DNA from 2 places in the Sphingobacterium sp. 40-24 genome. Region 2 is predicted to be linked to the other one. Evidence: riboswitches for the same ligand, from Rfam matches in the RefSeq annotation. Region 2 holds a riboswitch; the other holds the start of a gene.

Region 1 (12,315 bases), on a different contig from region 2:
CTTTGAAGTAGACGGTTTTTCGAGCCATCTTATGATGGATGATGCAAATATTCCGAGTTTATTGGCTCTACCTTATTTAGGGGCTGTCGATCTAAATAACGAAGTTTATCAACGTACACGTAACTTTGTTTTGTCTGATAAAAATCCATTCTTTTTTAAGGGAACAGCAGCGGAAGGCATTGGCGGACCTCACATAGGAAGAGATATGATCTGGCCGATGTCCATTATTATGCGAGCACAAACTTCGACAAATGATGATGAGATTCGCAATTGCATCAAAACGCTGGTCAATACGCATGGCGGAACTGGATTTATGCATGAGTCTTTTCATAAAAACGATCCTAAAAAATTCACAAGACATTGGTTTGCTTGGACAAATACATTATTTGGCGAATTAATTTGGAAAATATACAAAGAGAAACCATCTTTGCTTCAATAAAGCTGAAACTTGTAACACAATGTTATAAGTGGAAGAACTTATAACACTGTGTTATGGATAATTTATTAAAACCAGGTCCGATTGGCATTTTTGATTCCGGTTACGGAGGACTCTCCGTATTTAAGGAAATTCAACATCTTTTACCTCAGTACGATTATATCTATTTAGGGGACAATGCTCGGGTCCCTTATGGTACACGTTCTTTTGAAACCGTTTATAACTATACCAAACAATGTGTTTTTAAACTTTTTGATCTAGGCTGTAACCTTGTTATTCTGGCATGTAATACAGCTTCAGCAAAAGCATTAAGAACCATACAACAACATGATCTACCGCCGGGAAAGAGAGTCCTCGGCGTCATCAGACCCACTACCGAAATTGTACACAATTTTACGAAAACTAATAAGATCGGGATTTTAGCTACTACGGGAACGGTAAAATCTGAATCCTATAAAATAGAAATACATAAATTTAATCCAGAAATAGAAGTTTTTCAACATGACTGTCCTTTTTGGGTCCCTTTAGTAGAAAATAACGAAATCAATACAGAAGGCGCTCATTACTTTGTAGAAAAAAATATACGGGAACTTTTACAACAGTCCGATCAGATCGACGCTATTGTGCTTGCCTGCACCCACTATCCCTTATTGCTGCCCGTAATCAAAAAATATACACCAAGCAATATCAATATCATTTCTCAGGGTCCAATTGTTGCAAATAGCTTAAGGGACTATCTCCATCGTCATCAGGAGATTGAAACTATTTGTTCCCAAAATGGACAATTGGCCTTCTATACGACAGATGATCCAAGAGACTTTGAAAGTAAAGCAAAAATATTTTTTGGAAAGCCAATAGCCGCAAGCCACATCAGTGTTTAACAAATAAAAGGCAATGATTTTTAAAACTTTTACTCCCTGGTCTTCGTTATGTTGATAAAAAGGCTAGTACAATGAAAAAGAACTTTATAACCATTGCTTACAATCAGGATACACAACATTGTGAATCCAAAGAATTTTCAAGTATTCAGGAAAGTGCAGATTATTTTAAAACTTTCGAGACATCTGCCCAGCCTAACTATGTACCGGTGTGTATCTACAATTTAAACACAAACACGATTCTAGATATAAGTGATTATTATGTAAACAAGGAAACTGAACTCCACCGAATCGTAAAACACTGCCTGGCGGAAAAATAACTCTTTTAATATTTAAAATCTATTGGCTGGCTAGCATCCTCCCTTTCTTATTAATAGAGTTATATATTTATATTATTACATTCTGTAAAATAATATTTCATTAATTTTTAATATCTTCAAGCAGATAATCAGACCAAAAAACAAGTCACAGATAATGAAAACCAAACTGACAATAAGCCTCTTAACAGTATCTCTAGGATTAACCGCATGTAATTCCAACCATGCGAATTCAAATTCGAGTTCGGATAGCAGTTCAAATGCTGCAACTGATACAACAAGTTACCCACCGGTAGAAACACAGAAGGCAAACACAAGTTATAAACCAGCATTTGCTGGACAAACGAGAATTCGGGGTACAAAAATAAGCACGCCGTTCGAAGGTAAAGTAATTGCTGAGGGATTAAAATCTCCGTGGGGCATAACCGCGCTGCCTGATGGCCGATTATTAATCTCAGAAAAAGAGGGGAATTTTCGCATTGCAACGGCGGACGGTAAATTAAGTGACCCAATAAAAGGTTTACCTCAAGTCAATAGCAGTGGGCAAGGTGGACTTTTGGGATTACGACTTGATCCAAAATTCGAATCAAACCGTATGATTTATTGGGTTTTCTCTGATAATACCGCTGCTGGGACGTTAACGGCTGTTGCAAAAGGAAAACTGTCTGCAGACGAGAAATCGATAGAAGGTGCTAAGGTGATCTATCAAGCTACTCCGGCTCATAAAGGGAATCTGCATTATGGTGGCCGTATTATCTTTGATAAAGAAGGAAACATTATTTTAAGTACGGGTGAAAGATCTGATTTGGTTACAAGACCATTAGCGCAAGATCTAAATGCTGCATTAGGCAAGATCTTACGGATCACTACTGATGGACAGCCTGCTCCAGGAAATCCATTTATAGGCAAGTCAAATGTCCGTCCGGAAATTTACAGTTATGGACATCGCAATCCTCAGGGCCTCGCCTTACACCCGGAAACTGGCGATCTTTGGGAAACCGAATTTGGTCCGCGGGGCGGCGACGAGCTGAACAGAATTGAAGCTGGCAAGAATTATGGATGGCCAACGATTACGTATGGTATAGAGTATAAAGGCGATAAAGTTGGTGCGGGTATACAACAAAAAGACGGTCTGGAACAACCTGTCTATTATTGGGATCCGGTCCTCTCTCCTAGTGGAATTACATTCTATACCGGACAGAATATTCCAGAATGGAAGAATAATCTCTTTATTTGCGGTTTGAGCAGCATGCACATTGCCAGAATTATACTGAAGGATAACAAGGTGGTTGGAGAAGAGCGTCTATTAGGTAGTGAAGGACAACGATTTAGAGATATCACGCAGGGAAAAGATGGCGCGCTGTACGCTATCACAGATATCGGAAAATTATATAAAATTGATAAAAAATAAATTCCTTGATTCGACGCAGCCCCTCTCAAATGGGCTGCGTTTTATTTTGACTTGGCCCTCAAAAACACACTTTCAACTACTTTTATTGATCTTATTTTCTATATTTCTTTTCGAACATGACAAATACCATAGTTTGGCTCGATTATTGATCATCTATTAGCGAATCAATAAATTATTATATGGTAAAAAAAGAAAAAATGAAAAAATTATTAGAAATTAATCCCTTGTCATTCTATATGACCAACTGGGGATTCGTAAACAACACCGCCCCAAAAAGAACGCGCAAAACCTGCCAATCTTCTCCCAAAAATTAAGCGTTCTTGCTTAAACAATTCAATTGAAATTTATTAAAATCATCTGCTGATATCCTCCATACGGATATTAAGTAAGAGATTTATTTCTTTTACTAAATCCGTATGGAAGGACATTAAGCTATGCGAAAAAATAGGCCAATAAGATCACGACAATAATACAAGCAATCATAATGTATTTATTCAATTGGCTATTTTTCTCTCCTTCGTCACTTTTATAGTGATAATCTCGTTTGTTGGGCAAATTCATAAGCTTGTTTTTATTCATGATGAAGTTACGGACTTTTTTCCATATTATTCGTGATGATAAGGCTCCCCCTTCATGATGGAAAAAGCACGATAAAGCTGCTCTGTAAAAAACAAACGAATCATTTGGTGCGAAAACGTCATCTTCGATAAAGCGATTTTTGATTTTGCCCGATCGTAAATCTTTTGGTCAAACCCATAGGGGCCTCCTATAATAAATACCAAATGCTGAACACTTTGTACCATCATTTTTTCCAAATAAGCTGAAAACTCCAAGGAGCGAAATTCTTTTCCATGTTCGTCTAGCAGAACTACTAGATCTTGTGGTTGTAGCTGTTTCAAAATCAGCAAAGCCTCTTTATCTTTTTGCTGTTCAGCAGAAAGATTCTTGACATTCTTGATATCGGGAATAACGACAATACTGAAGTTCACATAAAACTTTAATCGCTTAATGTACTTTTCAATACCTTCAATTAGGTATTTGTCATCCGTCTTACCTATACAAAGTAATGTTATTTTCATCGAAATATATTATTTGTTTTTGCCATCAATAGCCAAATAAAAGCTAACTTGCTCGATCCAAAATAATGAATATCCATTAGCTTCCTGTCATTGTCGAAAAACTGTTCACCAACTTTTGTCTAAGACCTGTTATACTAAGTCTAAAAGCTACCATTCTAATAAACCCAAAGGCGCACAAAGTTCCGATTTTATTTAAAATAAAAACAATCAAAACGACAAAAAAACATTAACCCCATTTGTTCATTTAGTTTTAAAACATTTATTTTTGCGTACACCCTTAATACATCACGTTGAAAATGGATAATAACCTTGTTTTACTAGCGAAAACAAGCCGGACGCGGTAAACGAAAAAACCGAATTTAAATCATTCGGTTTTTTTCTGTTATTTAGGAATACTTATGTAAAATTAACCACTAAAATGGCGCATCATCAGGCATATCGTTCATTCGGGAGGGCATAGTAATACCTCCACTAAAACCTCCAGCACTAAAATCATCTGCAAAGTTTGGCGACGGATTCAAGGCCGAAGCAGAAAATGTAGCCGGCGCATCACCGAATCCATCTCCACCACCCATACCCGAAAACTCATCTTCTAAATCCACAAACTTCACAAATTTACCCACAAAGCGAAGTGGAACAATTCCGGTCTCACCATTACGGTGTTTTGCAATAATAACTTCACCGACACCGGCAGTAGGACGTCCCTCTTCATCTTCTGTCAAACCATAATATTCAGGTCGATATAAGAAAAGAACCATATCAGCATCCTGTTCAATAGAACCAGACTCCCGTAAATCGGACAACATAGGACGCTTACTATTGCCCGGTCTTGACTCTACTGCACGGCTCAATTGCGACAATGCAAGCACGGGGATATTTAATTCCTTAGCTACAGACTTCAACGCGCGCGAAATACTACCAATCTCTTGTTCCCGGTTACCCCCGCCTTTACCGTCTGCTTTACCGTGCATTAACTGCAAGTAATCGACGATCACCATTTGGATATCGTATTGTGCTTTTAGACGCCTACATTTTGCTCTAAATTCGAACACGTTCAACGCCGGCGTATCATCAATAATAATAGGCGCATCAGTTAATCGACCAATTCTCGAATGTAATTGTTGCCATTCATGATCAGCAAGATTTCCTTTTTTCAATTTCTCTTGCTCAATTTCGGTTTCACCAGCGATTAGACGATTGACGAGCTGAACAGATGACATCTCCAGCGAGAATACGGCGACTGCTTTACCGTGTTCCACAGCGGCATTACGCGCGACAGAAAGTACAAATGCAGTTTTTCCCATCGCTGGACGTGCTGCAATAATAACAAGATCAGAAGGCTGCCAACCTGAAGTCATACGATCCAAGGCTGTTAAACCCGAAGGCACACCTGTTAGACCATCTGTGCGATCCCGGAGCATTTCAAGATTAGAAATCGCCTCACGCATAATATCATCCATCTTTCTTGAATCTCTTCGCAAGTTATTTTGCGCGATATCAAACAAGCTTTTTTCGGCATGATCCAAAAGATCGAAGATATCTGATGTTTCATCATATGAACTATTGATAATTTCGGTAGAAACCTTAATAAGCTCACGCTGAATATATTTTTGAGAAATAATACGGGCATGATACTCAATATTAGCTGCAGAAACCACGCGGTCTGTCAATTGCGTAATATAGTAGGCACCGCCGACCATTTCAAGAGCCCCCATCCGTCGAAGTTCCGAGGTAACTGTCAATATATCAATTGGAGAAGTCTTTTGAAAAAGGCCAAAAATTGCTTCAAAGATCTTTTGATGCGATTCTTTGTAAAACGATTCTGGTTTTAGAATATCAATAATTTCACTCAGTGCATTTTTCTCCAGCATCAAAGCACCCAGGACAGCTTCTTCAAGGTCCACTGCCTGCGGCGGAAGTTTACCCAAACCGCTCACCAAATTATTTAATTTGGTACGACGTTCGCCATAATTACCCCGTTTGTTATTATCCGTGTTATTCGCTTCAAAATTACTGTCGTTCATCATGATATTATATCAGAAATATAGCTTTGCTATCCTTATAAATTTTAGATAGGATAACAAATGTATAAAAAATAAAATTCACCACCATGAGGATTTACAAACAGGGAAATTCGACGATCAGATCCGAACCCCCAAAAAGCTTTGATGGACACAGATTTACAGGATTAGTTTTCAACACCTACTGTTGAAAAGATGTTGAAAATAAAAATTTACCACTCAAAATCAATACTTTAAAAAATGTTAATAACTTAAACTATTGTGAATAAGCAAAATGGTCAAAAACAAATCAATATCCTCCACTACCATCAAAATAAACTGACTTTGATATGAAAACAAATCCCTTTTTTAGCACCGAAAAATATTCATATATTGTATCTTTGTAAAATGACGCACGATTCCTCAACACTAAAGCCCTACAAAGACACCAACGATGGGAAGAAGAAACAGGTAGCAGATATGTTTGACAATATCTCGCATTCCTATGATTTTTTGAACCATTTCATGTCTTTGGGTATTGACATTATATGGCGTAAAAAAGCCATCAATTCCTTAAAGTCCATAAAACCGCAACTGATGTTGGATGTAGCGACAGGAACTGGTGATTTTGCACTGGAATCAATTAAAATCTTGAATCCAAAAAAGATTATTGGTGTCGATATCTCCCAAGGCATGCTTGAAGTCGCCAAGAAAAAGATTGCAAGCAAGGGATTAGCGAATCAATTTGAAGTTCAGTTAGGAGATTCTGAGCGGCTTCAATTCGAAGATAACACCTTCGACGCAGTTACTGTAGCATTTGGTGTCCGCAATTTTGAAAATCTGGAAAAGGGCTTATCGGATATATACCGCGTATTAAAGCCTGGTGGGAAAGCTGTTATTTTAGAATTTTCTAATCCGAAAAAGTTCCCCATTAAACAATTGTATAATTTTTATTTCAAGTTTATCACACCAACCATTGGAAAATTCTTTTCAAAAGATTCCAGTGCATATGAATATTTACCGGAATCCGTTGCTCAATTTCCGGACGGCCAAAAGTTCGTGGCCATAAACAAAAAAGCTGGTTTTAATGAAACTATTGTTAGACCACAGACGTTTGGCATCTGTACCATCTATATTGCTACAAAATAGGGTGACCGAGGCGCTTTTTTTTAGGGAAAATCTGATTAAATTTTAAATACCAACTAGTTACAATATATGACTAAAACAGTTTTTATTACAGGAGCAAGTTCCGGCATCGGTCAGGCTTGTGCCGAAGTTTTAGCGAAAGAGGGGTATAATCTTTTACTTTGCGCGCGCAGGTTAAACCGTTTAGAAACATTAAGAGATACACTACTTGCGGCCTACCCGACTATTCAGATCCATATATTTGAGCTCGATGTCCGAGATGCTAAGCAAGTTGCAAACCAAATTGGAGGTTTGCCCCCCGAATGGAAAAAAATAAATATTCTCATCAACAATGCTGGGTTGAGCCAGGGATTAGATCCTATTCAAGATGGTGATATCGGCGATTGGGACAGAATGATTGATACCAATATCAAAGGCTTATTGTATGTAAGTAAAGCTGTGATACCCCTTATGGATACCGACAACGGCGCTCATATTGTTAATTTAGGATCTATTGCAGGGAAAGAGGTGTATCCGAATGGAAATGTGTACTGTGCCACCAAACATGCTGTCGACGCATTGACTAAAGCGATGCGTATTGATTTGCTAACGCAAGGCATTAAGGTAACCTCCATCGATCCCGGAATGGTAGAGACAGAGTTTTCGGAAGTTCGTTTTCATGGAGATCGAGAAAGAGCTAAAAATGTTTACAATGGTGTACAACCTCTAACAGGGAAAGATATTGCGGAAACGATCCTTTTCGTCATTACCAGACCAGCACATGTTAATATCAACGATCTCTTAATCATGCCTACAGCGCAGGCCACAGGCACACTTGTCAATCGAAAATAATTCAAATATCATGTCATTAGAAATACAAATAAATCAAGACATTAAGGCAGCAATGATCGCAAAAGACACGGCAAAATTACGTGGTTTACGTGCGATTAAAGCAGCTATCCTCTTAGCGAAAACAGAAAAAGGTCATGCAGAAGATCTTAGCCAGGAGGCGGAGATTAAAGTTTTACAAAAACTTGTCAAACAACGTCGCGAATCTGCTGAAATTTATAAGACTCAAAACCGTGAAGATCTGTATGAAATTGAAGTTGAGGAAGAAAAAGTAATCGAGGCTTACCTACCCAAACAGTTAAGCAAAGAAGAAGTTGAAACCATTGTCAAAGCAATTATCGTAGAAACAGGAGCTTCTTCCATTAAAGATATGGGTAAAGTAATGGGTGCAACAAATCAAAAGCTTGCAGGACAAGCTGATGGCAAAACAATCTCTGAAGTCGTTAAAAGTCTTCTCGCATAAAAGTTTTCAAATCACTCGAGTCAAATTAAATCGGGTATGTCTTCCCTGATATATCGATTTAATTTGACTCTTTTTTTTATTTTAATGATGGATTTTCAGTGGAACCTCAAGAAGTTTGATGAACTCAACAATAAAGAACTGTATCGTATCTTAAAGCTTCGAATGGAAGTTTTTGTTTTGGAACAAGAATGCTTATATCCTGAATTGGACGATAAGGACTTTGCTTGTCTCCATCTTTGGGCGGAACACAATGATGATATCATTGCATACACGAGATTAGTTCCGCCTGGTCTCTCCTATCCGCAGGCTTCCATCGGTCGGGTCATTGTCGCTGAGCAAGCTCGCGGAACCGGTTTGAGTCAACAATTAATGATTCATTCCATCGAATCTCTCTATAAAGAATTTGGTGAAGGCGAGATACAAACAGGCGCACAATTTCATTTAAAATCCTTTTATGAAAAATTAGGGTTTAAACAAATCTCCGAGCCCTACCCTGATTACGGAATCCTTCATATTGATATGATTAAACCCACAATTTAGTAAATTCAGGCATGCAAAACGTTGTCATCATCACGGCCGCTCTATTTGGCGGCTTCGCTATTATCCTAGGTGCATTTGGAGCCCATGCGTTCAAAAAAATCCTATCCGCTGAAAAACTGGAATCCTTTGAGGTCGGCGTGCGATATCAAATGTATGCTGCACTAACCCTATTGATTCTAGGATTCAATTTTCGGTTTGAGCTTCAGTCTGAACGAGTGGCATTTTATCTGATCACACTAGGAACTATTTTATTCTCTGTAAGTATATATTTTCTATCGTTTGCTGAATACTGGAAAAAGAATCTAAAGTTTCTTGGCCCAATTACCCCGCTCGGCGGATTGCTTATGATCGCAGGCTGGGTTGCTGTTATCGTTCGTTTTTTGTAGATTTGAAATAAATATGGCAATGATGTCTGCCCTGAACCGCCCTGATAAGCTGATGACGTCTACTATTTTAGTATAAAACAACAATTTTATATAAAGTGTAGACTTATGGCTATAACACATTCAAATCAAAGCAATCTTCATTTTTTTCTTAAATGGCTTATCTCCTGTAGTGCGATAGGTTTCATTGTCGGATCTATTTGTGCGTTTTTTCTCTTTTCCCTCAATTGGGTAACGCAGTACCGGGAGGCTCATCCTTGGATAATTTATGGACTTCCCCTAGCGGGATTTGCCATAGCGTTGTCCTATAAGTATTGGGGCGATCCATCAAGCAAAGGAAATAACCTGCTGATTGAAGAATACCTTCGTCCCCAACGCCGCATTCCGCTTATCATGGCGCCGCTTGTCTTATTCGGAACTTTACTTACACATCTGTTTGGGGGTTCGGCAGGCCGTGAAGGAACTGCTGTACAGATCGGTGGAGCAGTTTCCGATCAGCTTAATCGCTGGTTTGACTTCGATAAAACTGAACGTCGCATCTTAATTTCGATCGGCATCACTGCAGGATTCGCCGCTGTGTTTGGCACCCCGCTCGCCGGAACGATATTCGGCCTGGAAGTACTATTGATTGGCAAAAAAAGATATTTCGGTATCCTGCCCTGTTTATTTACCGCCTTTTTTGCAAACTTCAGCTGTCAATTATGGAATATTCCACACACCCATTATCCACTTCATGATGTTATTCCAATGCTGTCCTTAACCAATATTGGATTTAGCCTTGCCGCAGGCATTCTATTTGGCGTTACAGCATGGCTTTTTACATTTGCCAGCGATTTCTTTAGCCTTCAATTCAAACGAATTAAATATCCTCTGCTTAGACCGGCGATTGGCGGTATTATTTTGGTACTTATCATTACGTTATTTCACAGCAACAGCTATATTGGACTTGGCATACCAATGATTCAGAATGCATTTGTCGATCAGTCGAATTATTATGACTTTATCATTAAATTGCTTTTAACGACTTTTACCCTTTCTGCCGGATTTAAAGGCGGAGAAGTCACCCCGCTATTTTTTATTGGGGCAACCTTGGGGAGTGCATTAAGCACCGTTATTCCGCTTCCCATCAGCCTGCTGGCTGCCATGGGCTTTGTAGCCGTATTTTCAGGCGCTACAAACACCCCGCTCGCCTGTATTGTAATGGGTTATGAATTATTTGGGATTCAACCTATCTTATTTATAGCGATAGCGTGTATAGTCGCTTTTTTATTTTCCGGAAAAAAAGGAATTTATATTGCACAAAAAGGCGGTTTAAAGGAAAAATTATACCGCAGACTCAATTTATAAACAAGCAATACGCTTTCAGCTTCTTTGTCTATCTCCTTGTGTTCCATTATGGACTACTTCAAATAAACACAAGATCGGACAAAAAAACATGCTAAAAAGAAGAGTGCAGATTACAAGAATGGATAGATGACATCTGAACTACAGTAGTTTTCCGTGCAGAAAGAATGCTGCAACAGTAAAATAGATAATCAATCCGGAGACATCCACCAACGTTGCAACAAACGGCGCTGATGCTGTCGCTGGATCCAAACCGAACCGACGTAGGATAAATGGAATAAACGATCCCGACAAAGTTCCCCATAAAACAATAAACAATAAGGAAACCGCAACCGTAAAGCCAATTGAAATCCAATAAGGACCATAGTCATATAGACCAAGAAAATGCCAGGCCAATATCCGTAGAAATCCGATCGAACCTAATATCCCACCTAAAATTAAACCGGAAGAAACTTCGCGCTTCATCACATACCACCAATCTTTAAGCTTTAACTCTCCGAGCGCCATGGCACGAATAATTAAAGATGCCGCCTGCGACCCCGAATTACCTCCACTGGATATAATTAAAGGAACAAACAAAGCAAGCACAACCGCTTTTTCCAATTCCCCCTCAAAAAAGCCCATTGCTGAGGCTGTAAGCATTTCGCTAAAAAACAAAATGATTAACCAGCCAGCTCTTTTTTGAATCAATTGCAACAAGGGGGTTTTGGTATAAGCCAGATCCAATTCTTCCATCCCTCCAAATCGCTGGATATCTTCTGTATCGCGATCTTCAATTCGGTCCAACACATCATCAAATGTCACAATTCCAACCAACACCCCTGCTTCTGTAACGATAGGCAAAGCACTGCGGTCATATTTTTGAAAAATCTCGAAGGCCTCTTCCATGGGTGTAGAGGCTTTAATCGCGGCAAAATTGTAGTCAATTAAGTCGGAAATCTTAGTAGAAGAATCCGATAGTAGTAATTGACCAATTTTCAAGTCATCGATCAATACGTTTTTCTCATCAACTACATAAATAAAATTGAGCGTTTCAGCTTTCCTTCCAAAAACTTTAATATGCCGAAAGACATCATCAACAGTATAATAAGGACGAACTTGCACATACATTGGTGTCATAAGTCGGGCTATACTATCCTCTTTATATCCGATCAGCTCCAAAGCCATTTGCTTCTCGCGCTCATTCAATAGATTGATCAGATATTTAATCAGATCATCCGGCAATTCCGACAATAATTCATTCCGGGTATCCGGCTTCAAATTATTCAGCAATTCGGACAGCTCATGCTCCGTCATGGATTTGATCAACGTATATTGAACATCCATTTCAAAAAAAGAAAAGATCTCCAATCTATCCTCCAAAGGATAGTCCATAAACTCTTGATGTTGCTCCCCTTTACTTAAACGCGATATTTCTTCCGCGATATCGGCCGGGTGTAATGCTGAATTTTGTTCCATTGGAAGAAAATTTTAATGGATTTAGCGCAAAA
Region 2 (12,315 bases):
TGAGTTTAAAGTCGAAGATTATGTAGAAATTGCGAATATGTCGGTACGCAATTTACAACGTATCTTTAAAAATGAAACGGGGATAACCATACAGAAATATATACAGCTTACCCGTATTTTGAAGAGTATTGAACTAATTGATACTAAAAAATATACCCTTACAGAAGTAGCATTCAAAGTAGGATACAAGAGTTTGTCCGCATTCCTTACTTCCTATAAATCATTAATGAAATCCGCTCCTAAATAAATACACTGATTAAGCCAAATACCGCCACGTACTGCCTTAGACTACCACAATCTTATAACTATTCCGCACAGACTTTAAATTCACGCCCGAACATTAAAACTCAAAATAATGCAGGGAGAGGACGATTTAAGAGGCTTAGCCAAGATAATGGCTTTTATGCGGGCAGTCAGTATTCTATTGGTACTGATGCACCTTTATTGGTTCTGCTACGGGTTCTTTTTAGAACGTGGCTGGACACTGGAAGTAATCAACAAGATTTTAGGCAATTTCGACAGAACGGCGGGTTTGTTCTCACATACCCTATATACCAAAGCCTTTGCTTTGGTATTGCTCGCTTTAAGCTGTTTAGGCACTAAGGGCGTAAAGAATGAGAAGATAACCTGGACTAAAATTTACGTGACTTTGGGTATCGGTTTCGTGCTGTTTTTCCTGAACACACCATTGCTAAAGCTATCCCCGGCAGTAGGCACGTTCCTGTATATCCTGACTATATCGTTAGGCTATATCGCTTTGCTGATGGCGGGTGTATGGATGAGCAGACTATTAAAGAACAACCTGATGGACGACGTTTTCAATAATGAAAACGAGAGCTTCCAACAGGAAACAAAGCTGATGGAAAACGAATATTCCGTCAATCTACCCACAAAGTTCTTTTACAAAAACAAATGGAACAACGGTTGGATTAACATCGTGAACCCTTTTCGAGCCTCGATTGTGTTGGGCACACCAGGTTCGGGCAAGAGCTATGCAATTGTAAACAACTACATCAAGCAGCAGATAGAGAAAGGGTTTAGTATGTACATCTACGATTTCAAGTTCGACGACCTTTCTACTATTGCCTACAATCACTTACTGAAGCATCGGGATAAGTACGAAGTACAACCCAAATTCTACGTGATAAACTTCGACGACCCACGCAAGAGCCACCGTTGTAATCCACTCAATCCCGAATTTATGACGGACATATCGGATGCCTACGAAGCGGCATATACGATAATGCTAAATCTTAACAAGTCGTGGATTTTGAAGCAAGGGGATTTCTTCGTGGAAAGCCCAATTATATTGCTTGCAGCCATTATTTGGTATCTCAAAATCTACGAAAACGGGAAGTATTGCACTTTCCCGCACGCCATCGAATTGCTGAATAAAAAGTATTCGGACGTGTTCACGATTTTAACTTCCTATCCCGATTTAGAAAATTATTTGTCATCGTTTATGGACGCTTGGCAAAGTGGCGCACAAGACCAATTACAAGGTCAGATAGCATCGGCAAAAATTCCTTTATCAAGAATGATTAGCCCGCAACTGTACTGGGTTATGACGGGCGACGATTTTACGCTCGACATCAATAACCCGAAAGAACCAAAGATTTTGTGCGTAGGTAATAACCCCGACCGCCAAAATATTTATTCGGCAGCTTTGGGTTTGTACAACTCCCGGATCGTAAAATTAATCAACAAAAAAGGACAGTTAAAAAGCTCCGTCATCATCGACGAGCTGCCGACGATATATTTTAGAGGACTGGACAATCTCATCGCAACGGCGAGAAGTAATAAGGTGGCGGTATGCCTGGGTTTTCAGGACTTTTCGCAATTAACAAGAGATTACGGCGATAAGGAAAGCAAGGTTATTCAGAATACCGTCGGTAATGTTTTCAGTGGGCAGGTTGTAGGCGAAACGGCAAAGAGCCTTTCCGAACGCTTCGGTAAAGTGTTGCAGAAACGCCAGAGTATGACCATCAACCGAAATGATAAATCTACTTCTATTTCAACTCAGTTAGATAGTTTAATACCGGCATCTAAAATATCGACGCTAACACAAGGGATGTTTGTAGGAGCAATTTCAGACAATTTTGATGAACGTATTGAACAGAAAATATTTCACTGTGAAATCGTAGTAGATAATGACAAAGTAGCTTCCGAAACTAAAGCCTATCAAAAAATACCGCAGATTTTATCTTTCACAGATAAGAACGGTACAGATAATATGAAACAAGAGATTGAAAAAAACTATCGGCAGATAAAATCAGACGTAGTTCATATAATTGAAAGTGAATTGGAGCGAATTAAAAACGATCCAGATTTGCAGTATTTGGTGCAAGAGTGATAAAATAAAAGGAAGATGTTAGATCTCCCTTTTATTTTGCCCGTATACTATGTTACTAAAATATACTACGAGGTATATGAATACCTTTTGTCCGTATAATGCCTTCCTGAAATTTTGGAGTTTCTTTCTGCTTTTCCACTTGCTCCAGAGCATCTGCTTTTTTATCTGGCGAAAGGGATAATTGTATCTTCCGGTCAATACCTGCTAATTCGGTTTTGAGTTCGCTTAGTCGTTTTTCCTTTGCCCAGGTTCCGTTTACTACTTGCTGAAGTATAGGTATATCTTTTTGGAACTCTATGATATTCTCTTGCTCTTTTTTTATGTAAGTTGGCAGTTTTTCCAATGCCCTCAAAAAGTTCAATGATGCGGTTTCGGGTTCTTTTGCCATTACACCACTGTTGAAGGTATATTTGATATTTCCCTCGCCCTGAATAAAGAAACGGTTATGTTTTTCTACAAGACTGCTACTATCTTTTTGTGTGGCTTCGGTTTTAACCAAAAGCTGAAAACCGTAAAGATTTCCGATTTCTTCATAATCTCCACCTGTACGAGCTTTGTCCGCAAGCTCATTGAGTTTAGTTCCAATCTGTTTTGGGTTTGCATTAGCTGGTAGGTCGGCTAACTGAACAGCATTAATAATCGTACCGTCCTGCTTTTTCTGAATACGTCCTTGAAGGTTAGTCCAATCAAGGCTCATCCTGTCAAAGCGGGATTGAGCTTTACCCAGTTCTGCCGTAAAATCTTCCAGCTTGTATTTCGCACTTGATTTGGAACGGTTAAACGCCTGTTTTTCGCTTTCCAATCCAGCAATCTGTTTTTCTACTTTGGCTTTATCCAACAGGTCAGTATTTCCCGAAAGAATTGCTACATATTCTGAGAAATTCATTCCCGATTTTTCGTCCATACTGCCCTCATCAATAGTACGTTTACCGAGATTATTGGATTTTAATTGGTCGATAAATAACTGTTTATTGAACAACAGATTAAACTTATAACTATCTAGTGATTTTTCAACGGCATAGATAACTACATCTACTTTATTATCGGCAAAGAACTTGGCAATCTCATTGCCTTTGCGGATTGCTCGACCATCACGTTGGGCAAGGTCACTTGGTCGCCAAGGTGTGTCCAGATGATGAATGGCAACAGCTCTTTTCTGTGCATTGACACCTGTACCGAGCATACTTGTTGAGCCGAATAACACACGGATTTTGCCCTCATTCATTCCTTTAATCAGTTCCTTACGTTGGTTGTCCGTTTTTGCTTCCTGTATAAAGCGTACTTCGTTTGCAGGTATACCGTGGTCTTCCACGAGTTTGCGTCTAATTTCGGAATACACATTCCATTCATTAGGCTTATACGTTCCCAAATCCGAGAACACGAACTGCGTTCCTTTCTGTGCGTTGAATTTGTTGTAATATTTGGCAATATTACCTGCACAATGTGAAGCCTTGCTATCGGGATGGTCTTTGTAAGCTCCGCTTACCATTTGCATATCTAATGACATCTTACGGGCATAGTCCGTAGCAATCAGCATCTTTGCTTTTTCTTCTGTTGGAGATAAGGGCGGTCTTCCCAACAAGACTGCATTTCCTGTTTTGGCAAATTCCATCAGTTTTTTAATAAATACATCCTGGTCGGGAGTTGGTGGAATGTTATACAGGATTTCATTTTTTACAGGTCGGTCGATACCAATATCCTTTGCAGTACGGTAATCCGTAATTTCCGAGTAAAACTGTGCAAGCTCGGGTACTTTGATAAAGTATCGAAAACGTTCTTTCGCCACAATATTGTTGGCAACCGAAAACTCATAGTCAGTCGTTTTTCGGGCATAGATTGCTGCCCACGCATCAAAACAGTTAATACCTTGTTTTTCCAATGCCCGTGGTCGCAGGTATTTAAAGAGCAGGTACAATTCCGTCAATGAATTGCTGATAGTTGTACCCGAAAGAAAGGTTGCACCCATATCTGCATCGGTACGCTCCTGTATGGTTCTGATTGCAAACAGCAGGTTTAACGCTTTTTGGCTACCGTCCACGTTACCCAATCCAGCTACACGGCTGTGACGGGTGTTAAACATCAGGTTTTTAAACTGATGGCTCTCGTCGATAAATAAATGGTCTATGCCCATCATTTTAAAATCGACAATATCATCTTTGCGATTTTCAATATCGTGCTGTAAAGTCTTTAGCTTTACTTCGAGGTTTTCTTTCCGTTTAATGGACCCGGCAAGCATACCTCTTGTTACTTCAGCTCCCTGCGACTGCATCGCATCGAGGTTTCGCTCCACATTATCCAATTCTATTTCGAGGATTTCCTTTTGAATTTCTGGCGATTGCGGTATCATACCGAATTGGTCGTGTGTTAAAATCACACAGTCCCAATCGTTGTTTTTAATATCTCCGAAAATTCGCAGGCGTTTTTGCGGTGTAAAATCTTCTTTGCCCGGAAAGAGGATTTTAGCGTGTGGATAGGCAGTGCGATAGGCTTCGGCGATTTCGTGCACATTACTTTTCAGCCCGATTATCATTGGTTTATGAGCAAGTCCCAAACGCTTCATTTCCTGTGCTGCCGTACACATTATCAATGTTTTTCCTGCACCTACTTCGTGATCGCAGATAGCACCGTTATTGAGTTTAATCATCAATACGGCATCTTTTTGACTTCCGTACAGGTCTTCAATGCCCAATGCTTTACGGTCTAATCCCGGAAACTCCTGATGGCTTCCATCATAGTTTGGGCGAACAAAACAATTAAACTTATCATTGTATTGGTCGGTTAGCCTTTTTTTAAACTCATTGCTCTGTGCGTGTAACCAATCGGTAAAAGCGGTACGTATTTCGTCAATTTTAGTGTTTGCCATCTGTATGGCTTCCATATCCTTTACTTTGACTTCCTTGCCGTCTATTTCGACTTTTTTGGTGATATCGGGCGTCGTATTGACAAGAGCGTGTTTGAGCAGAGCAACGCCATCAAACGTCCTGCTTTCAGCCTTTACCGCATATTTTACCCATATATTTTGATTGCCCCGATTACAGATTACGGAAAAATTATCGGAACTGTCGGAATAATGGATATTCACTTCCGCATCGAACAGGTGCGAAGCAAATTTGGCATAAATACCTGTGGGTATCCAGCGTTCACCAAGGTTAAAGTCCAGTTCCTCAAATTCGATACGTCTTGGTCGGGCTTCTTCCAATACCATAAGGCTGTGCTTTGCTTCGGTATTTTCGGGATTGCTTTCTACATATTCTATTATTTCCTGTGCTTTTTCTACCACGTTACCGGCTATCCAGCGTTCGGAAATTTCGTATTCACTTTGCAGGGGATTATAAAAAATACGACCGTGCAGAGCATCTTTCAAGGCATCTGCAGACATACTGCTGATTTCGGACATATAGTCCAAATCAACACTTCCGTATTTATTCAATGAGGATGCTAATGCTTCTTCGGGATTATCGGTTGCTAATGTTGTCGTGGAAAAACTTACAGGATGGCTGAAAATATCCGCTTTATGGATAACACTCCCTTTTACACGCTCCAAATAAGGGATTTCTTTTCCGGCACTATCCGTCTTAATCAGCTTGATATTATCGGCACTGTTCAGACTACCGTACCTTTTTACAAAAGCATCGTACAGTTGGTTTAAATTTTCTCTTTCTGCCTTATGTTCGGTTTGTAGTTCCGCTTCTTTATTGTAAAGCTGTTGGTAAATATCACGTACTCCGATATACGCTTCGGCTCTTGCTTTCTGTAAAGAAGGTAATTGCAATGGGTAGAACATTGCAGTTTTATCCACTTTATCTACTTCCTGTAAATGACCTACCCAACCATTATCAACCACAAGGCAATCGTTACGATGGAACGATTGCAATTCGCCACTATACGGAGCAGGCTTAGGAATGGCTGCAAGAACAGGTACGGAAATAGCTGGTTTATCAGCCTGGTCATTTCCGTTAGACTGCGAAAATAAATCGCGAATAATTTCCTGTTTTGTTCCGTTGGGTGGAACGGTTCTATTGACCGAGCCATTGGAAACTGAAGGCGTATAAGGTTGCTGCATTGCTGAACTGAACAGGTCGATTTGGCGACCAATGTTAGCCCGTTGTTTTTTGGTAGTTTGCTTTTTAGATTTCGTTGCTTTCTTTGGTGGAGTTAAAACCGCTATGTTTTCATCATCATTTTCAAACAGGTCGAAAATGCTTAACTGTTTTAATTCCTGCGGACTTTCCAGTATGATGGCTGATTGTGTTAAACGATGTTGTTCCGGCTGAATGATTTCACGCTCTTGAATTTCACGTTCAATAACTGGAGGTGTAACAATGGGCTGTGTCGGAATTTGAACAATAGGTTCATCATTCCGTTTTTCTTTGTACAAAGACAAGTTTAAATGCTTTCCAAAATCATCGGAAAGCATCTGTTCAAGGCTATTTGCAATGCCCTCAACACCCTTGTTGTGTGTATAGATTAAAGCAGGTTGCCCGTAAGGGTCGGTAGCTACTTTCCAATGTGTATGTACAATTTGTCCACTTTTATCTAACAAAGCATTGCTTGGCGTACCGTAGCCTGTTTTCGTACTTTGGCAAAATAAATCTTCTCTTTCGGTCAGATTTTGTTTTGCTGTATTCTTTTGGAGAATGATAAGATCACTGCCGACCTCAGTACCTGCATAATCAGTAAATAGATTATTGGGTAAGCGAATTACGGATACCAAATCGTTGTTTTCCATCAACGCTCTGCGTATAGGCTCGTTATTCGGACTGTTTAAAATCCCTTGTGAGGTAATAAAAGCCTGTAAACCGCCCTCACGGAGCATATCGTTACCTTTCAGAAAGAAATAATTGTGAATGCTTCGGGCAGCCTGAACTTTTGCACTCTCTTTACTACGAGAATACGAAAGGTCAAAAACAGAAGTATCGCCAAAAGGGATATTGCTGGCAACAACATCGTAACTGTTTTGTTCTTTTTCGGGTATTTCTTCAAAACCGCTTATACGGACAGTGCTTTCGGGATAAAGCTGTTTTAATATTTTTCCTGTGAGCACATCTTTTTCATAGGCTGTAACTTTGGTTTCGTTCCCTGCAAAGGATTCGACAAATGATCCGATACCTGCCGATGGTTCAAGGAACTTGTCAATGTGCAAACCCTTATCACGCATTGATTGCGAAATGGCATCTATCACCTGCGGTGGTGTATAAAAAGCGGTTAGTACCGAGCTTTTCATACTGTCCACGTACCTGCGGTATTGCTTTTCGTCTTGGGGATTTTCTTTTAGCAGTTGGTGGAGTTCCTGCACAATCGGGAAAAGGTTATGTTCGGTTTTTCTCCAATGGTTGATGTCTATATCATCCGCTATGGGGTTCAGCACGAATTTAAGACCGCCAAATCCGCTGTATTGCATCATTAGCAGTCTTTCGCCTACGGTGGCTTGACGGTTCTCCTTTTCCAGTTTAAAAGCAATTCGTAAGGCATCAATGTTTTGTTGGAGATGTTGCTTTTTACTGAAGCCCATTTTTCTCTATCCATATTGCAATGGTTCCAGTTACTTCGGTATAAAGAGCATCAAACTCATAGGTGTAAGCGAAATCATCAGTTAATTTATAGTTGGAGAAAACAGGCTCACAGACGGTGAACATTTTAAGAGCGAACGGTCGTAGTTCTTCGTCTGCCATTAGGGTATCAAACTCATTGCATACGACTTGGAAAACCGTATCGAATTTGGAGAAATGCAGATTTTCAAACAGGATATAATTGGCAATCTCGTTGCATTGCTCAACTACGTTTCCCGAACGGAAAGCCACCTCATAAGCATTGGCAGCCCACGATGAACGTTGGTCGATAAACTTTTGGTCGTGTGCCTTTTCAGGGAAGCTGCTGTTTAATAATTCTTGCAGTCGTAACCTGAAATACGATAGGTCTTTTTGCTGTGTACTCATACTATAATTTTGTTTAGAATTTTGCTTGAAGCCTAAAATTATAAGCGGAAGCAAATGCCTTTGTGAATGTTGCAAGGTTTGGCGTTGAGAGGCGGTATTTGGCGTAATAGAATGAAAAGACAAAAAGGATATTTCTTTACGGCAGATATATTATAATATTTTTTTAATACATTTGTCGTTCCAAAAGGAAATGGTGTTCTTCCTTACCCAACCGCTTTTAAAAGCTGATGACGCCTGATTAAATTAAATGTTTAACATTTTAATCGGGTTGGTTATGTCAATAAATAACAAAAAGTCATTCGGTCAAAAAATCAATTTATCTACGAAAGTATTTTTCAGAAAGTATCCTTCAATTTCCTACATCCTTAAATGGACATTTTTATGTTTGCTTATCGGACTTTGTGTTGGTAGTGCTTCAGCAGGTTTTCTGCAATCATTGGACTGGGTTACAAATTATCGTGAAAATCATTTATGGTTAATTGCATTATTGCCAATTGGTGGTTTTTTCATCGGTTTGCTCTATTACTATTTGGGCAAAGACATTGAAGCAGGAAATAATTTGCTTATTGACACCATTCACAATCCAAAAGAAATTATCTCGTTCCGAATGGCTCCGTATGTGTATATCGGAACTATTGCTACGCATTTTTTTGGCGGCTCGGCAGGACGTGAGGGGACGGCTTTACAAATGGCGGGTGCTATTGCCGACCAATTTGTCAAACCTTTTCGATTGACAGAGAGCGAACGAAAAATTTTAATTATTTCGGCTATTTCCGCAGGTTTCGGCTCCGTATTCGGAACACCATTAGCAGGTGCAGTCTTTGGTTTGGAAGTTTTTCTAATCGGACGACTGAAATATGATGCTATTTTTCCTGCATTTGCCGCAGGAATTATTGCCGATTTAGTTACCAAACTTTGGCAGACACATCACACACATTATCACATCAATTTTGTACCCAACATTTCATTTCTAAATATTATATATGCAATTATTGCAGGGATTATTTTTGGGTTATGTTCCGCAACATTTAGCAAGGTCATTCATAAAACAAGTGCGATTTTTAAATCAAAAATTGAATTTGCTCCTTTTCGTCCCTTAGTTGGCGGAGTGATTGTGGCTTTTGCGGTTTGGGCAATCGGCACAACAAAATACATTGGGTTAGGTATTCCAACTATTGTTCACTCGTTTGACCAACAATTACCTGCATATGATTTTGCGTTGAAAATGGCTTTTACTATTATCACACTTTCGGCAGGTTTCAAAGGCGGCGAAATAACGCCGTTATTCTTTATCGGAGCAACTTTGGGAAATACTATAAGTTTATTCATTCCGTTACCAACAGGACTTTTGGCAGGAATGGGATTTGTTGCTGTATTTGCAGGAGCAACCAATACACCATTAGCTTGTATTATTATGGCAATTGAACTATTTGGTGTTGAATGTGGTGTATATGTAGCTATCGCTTGTGTAATTTCGTATCTCTTGTCAGGCCACACTAGTATTTACGGTAAACAAATGATTGGCGAACCAAAGAACCGCAGATTTTCAAATCACCAAGGAAAACGCTTAACTGAACTCAATGGAAATCATAAATAAACAATTTGTAAAGGATAAAAATATTAAATCCACTTAAATTGCTAACACACTTACTGACTACCCAATATTTGAAGCATCCTGCCGACTTCAATATCCATTCGGGAAGAGGCAAACCATTTTTTGCCGAGGTCTTTGAGTGATGACCCGATGTGGTAAAGCTCTGTCTTGTCAATAATTTAAAAACGGTCGTTGATATAGAGAAATTTTTATACTTATTTTTTCGGTTACAACAAAGATAGATTTGGTTACATCCCGGATTTTTAAACCACTGAACTTTGTCAATAATTAAATTTTAAAATATGAAAATTGTATTGACAGGTTCTTTAGGGCATATCGGAAAACCACTTGCAGAAGGGTTGGTAGCAAAAGGACATTCCGTAACGGTTATCAGCAGTAATGTCGGCAGACAAAATGAGATCGAAGCTATTGGGGCAGTTCCTGCTGTTGGCTCGCTTGAAGACGTAGGTTTTCTTGTGAAAACTTTTACAGGTGCAAACATCGTTTATCTGATGGAACCGCCCGCAAATTATTTCAATAAAACTATCGATGTTTACGCACACAGGATAAGGATAGCTAATATTTACGTACAGGCTATTCTATTGGCAGGTGTAACCAAAGTGGTGCATTTGAGCAGTATCGGTGCACATACAGATCACGGAAACGGAATGCTCCGAATTCATTATGAGGTAGAGCAGATTTTAAAAGAATTACCGGAATCGGTTTCCCTGAAAGAAATGCGACCTGTTGGCTTTTACTATAACATGTTTGCATTTATACCTGCTATCAAATCACAGGGGGCAATTATCCAAAATTATGGTGGCGATAAAAAAGAACCTTGGGTTTCGCCTTTAGATATTGCCAGTGCCATTGTAGAAGAGATGGAAAAACCATTTAACGGCAGGACAATTCGTTATATTGCCAGCGATGAAGTTTCTCCAAACAAAGTGGCTCAAGTGCTGGGCGAGGCAATTGGAAAACCCGATCTGAAATGGCAGATGGTTTCTGATGAACAATTTTTAAATGCTCTGTTGGCTATTGGTTTCAATCCACAGGTTGCCAAAGGTTATACAGAAATGAACGCCAGCCGAAGAACGGATGCCTACGAAGATTACAATTTGTACAAACCGCAATCATTGGGTAAAGTAAAATTGACCGATTTTGCAGGCGAATTTGCAACCGTCTTCAATAAAAAATAAATATCTTTATACTGTGCAAAATAAGCCTACATATCGAATAAAAACCATTAGCGAATACCATAAGGTCAGGGAGTTGCCCAAGCCACAGCACCCTCTTATCAGTGTGATTAATTGTGCCGACATTCGACATATAGGCAACGTATGTGATTATAGATGGATGCTCGATTTTTATTCCATATCGCTCAAACGGTCTTCGTATTCTAAGGCAATATATGGGCAACAGGAATATGACTTTGATGAGGGGATTATGTATTTTTCTGCACCGAAGCAGTTATTTAGTTTTGAAATAGATAAAGAGGCAACGCCCGATTTTTCAGGGTGGATATTGCTTGTTCACCCTGACTTTTTATGGCATACGAGCCTCGCTGATAAGATCTTAAAATACGAGTTCTTTGGTTATGATGTACACGAGGCATTATTCCTATCGGAAAAGGAAGAATTACTATTGAAGAATATTATTCTGGGTATTCAGCAGGAGTATCACACGAATATGGATAAGTTCAGCCAGCATATTATTATTTCACAAATAGAAACGTTGCTCAATTATGCCGAACGGTTTTATGAGCGGCAGTTTCTGACAAGAAAAATCACTAATCATCAAATCCTGGACAGACTGGATAAATTATTAAACGATTACTTTAACGACAACGATCTGGCTTCAAGAGGACTTCCTACAGTTCAATATGTATCGGATAAATTAAACGTGTCGCCAAACTATTTAAGTGGCTTACTTAAAATATTGACAGGACAGACCACGCAGCAACACATTCACGATAAACTGATTTTAAAAGCTAAAGAAAAACTTTCAACAACAGATTTGACGGTTAGTGAAATTGCATATGGATTAGGTTTTGAGCATTCTCAATCTTTTAATAGAATATTCAAAAGTAAGACTAACCAATCTCCTTTAGAATTTAGAAAATCATTCAATTGAAATTTGAGAATGGTATAAACAAACTCTTTATAGAAACGAGAGGTTTTTATTGTTTATTCAATATTTGAAGCATCCTGCAAACTTCAATATCCATTCGTGAAAAGGCAAACCATTTTTTGCCCAGGTCTTTGAGTGATGCCCCGATATGGTAAAGTTCCGTATCGTCAATAATCAAAAATCGGTCGTGAGCATCGGAGAAAATCTCAATCTCAATAATGGGAGGATATTGGATGTTGTACCGTTGTAAATCCAGCCGTAATTGATTGCTGATAGATTTGGTATGTATGGTGGAGGCTACA

Evidence for each region. A riboswitch is a leader RNA that binds a small molecule or an ion and turns the genes downstream of it on or off. The one in region 2 is predicted to bind fluoride.
Region 1: linked by a shared signal. The riboswitch ahead of BGP15_RS03105 (voltage-gated chloride channel family protein) and the one ahead of BGP15_RS21640 (voltage-gated chloride channel family protein) in region 2 are both predicted to bind fluoride.

What each region holds. Positions count from the first base shown of each region.
Region 1 covers NZ_MKWH01000008.1:162,542-174,856, forward strand. The annotation lists gene BGP15_RS03045 (glycoside hydrolase family 125 protein) at 1-439, shown strand, start outside; gene murI (glutamate racemase) at 493-1,317, shown strand; gene BGP15_RS03055 (hypothetical protein) at 1,389-1,634, shown strand; gene BGP15_RS03060 (PQQ-dependent sugar dehydrogenase) at 1,789-3,042, shown strand; gene BGP15_RS03065 (hypothetical protein) at 3,475-3,621, opposite strand; gene rlmH (23S rRNA (pseudouridine(1915)-N(3))-methyltransferase RlmH) at 3,648-4,121, opposite strand; gene dnaB (replicative DNA helicase) at 4,535-6,145, opposite strand; gene ubiE (bifunctional demethylmenaquinone methyltransferase/2-methoxy-6-polyprenyl-1,4-benzoquinol methylase UbiE) at 6,530-7,270, shown strand; gene BGP15_RS03085 (SDR family oxidoreductase) at 7,337-8,098, shown strand; gene BGP15_RS03090 (GatB/YqeY domain-containing protein) at 8,109-8,558, shown strand; gene BGP15_RS03095 (GNAT family N-acetyltransferase) at 8,595-9,098, shown strand; gene BGP15_RS03100 (DUF423 domain-containing protein) at 9,110-9,484, shown strand; fluoride riboswitch at 9,491-9,553, shown strand; gene BGP15_RS03105 (voltage-gated chloride channel family protein) at 9,590-10,828, shown strand; gene mgtE (magnesium transporter) at 10,967-12,283, opposite strand.
Region 2 covers NZ_MKWH01000059.1:28,291-40,605, reverse strand. The annotation lists gene BGP15_RS21660 (helix-turn-helix domain-containing protein) at 1-247, shown strand, start outside; gene mobC (conjugal transfer protein MobC) at 356-2,353, shown strand; gene BGP15_RS21650 (helicase-like domain-containing protein) at 2,409-7,865, opposite strand; gene BGP15_RS21645 (DUF1896 domain-containing protein) at 7,852-8,289, opposite strand; fluoride riboswitch at 8,467-8,533, shown strand; gene BGP15_RS21640 (voltage-gated chloride channel family protein) at 8,564-9,886, shown strand; gene BGP15_RS21630 (NmrA family NAD(P)-binding protein) at 10,186-11,082, shown strand; gene BGP15_RS21625 (helix-turn-helix domain-containing protein) at 11,096-12,016, shown strand; partial or broken gene BGP15_RS21620 (ORF6N domain-containing protein) at 12,063-12,315, opposite strand, start outside.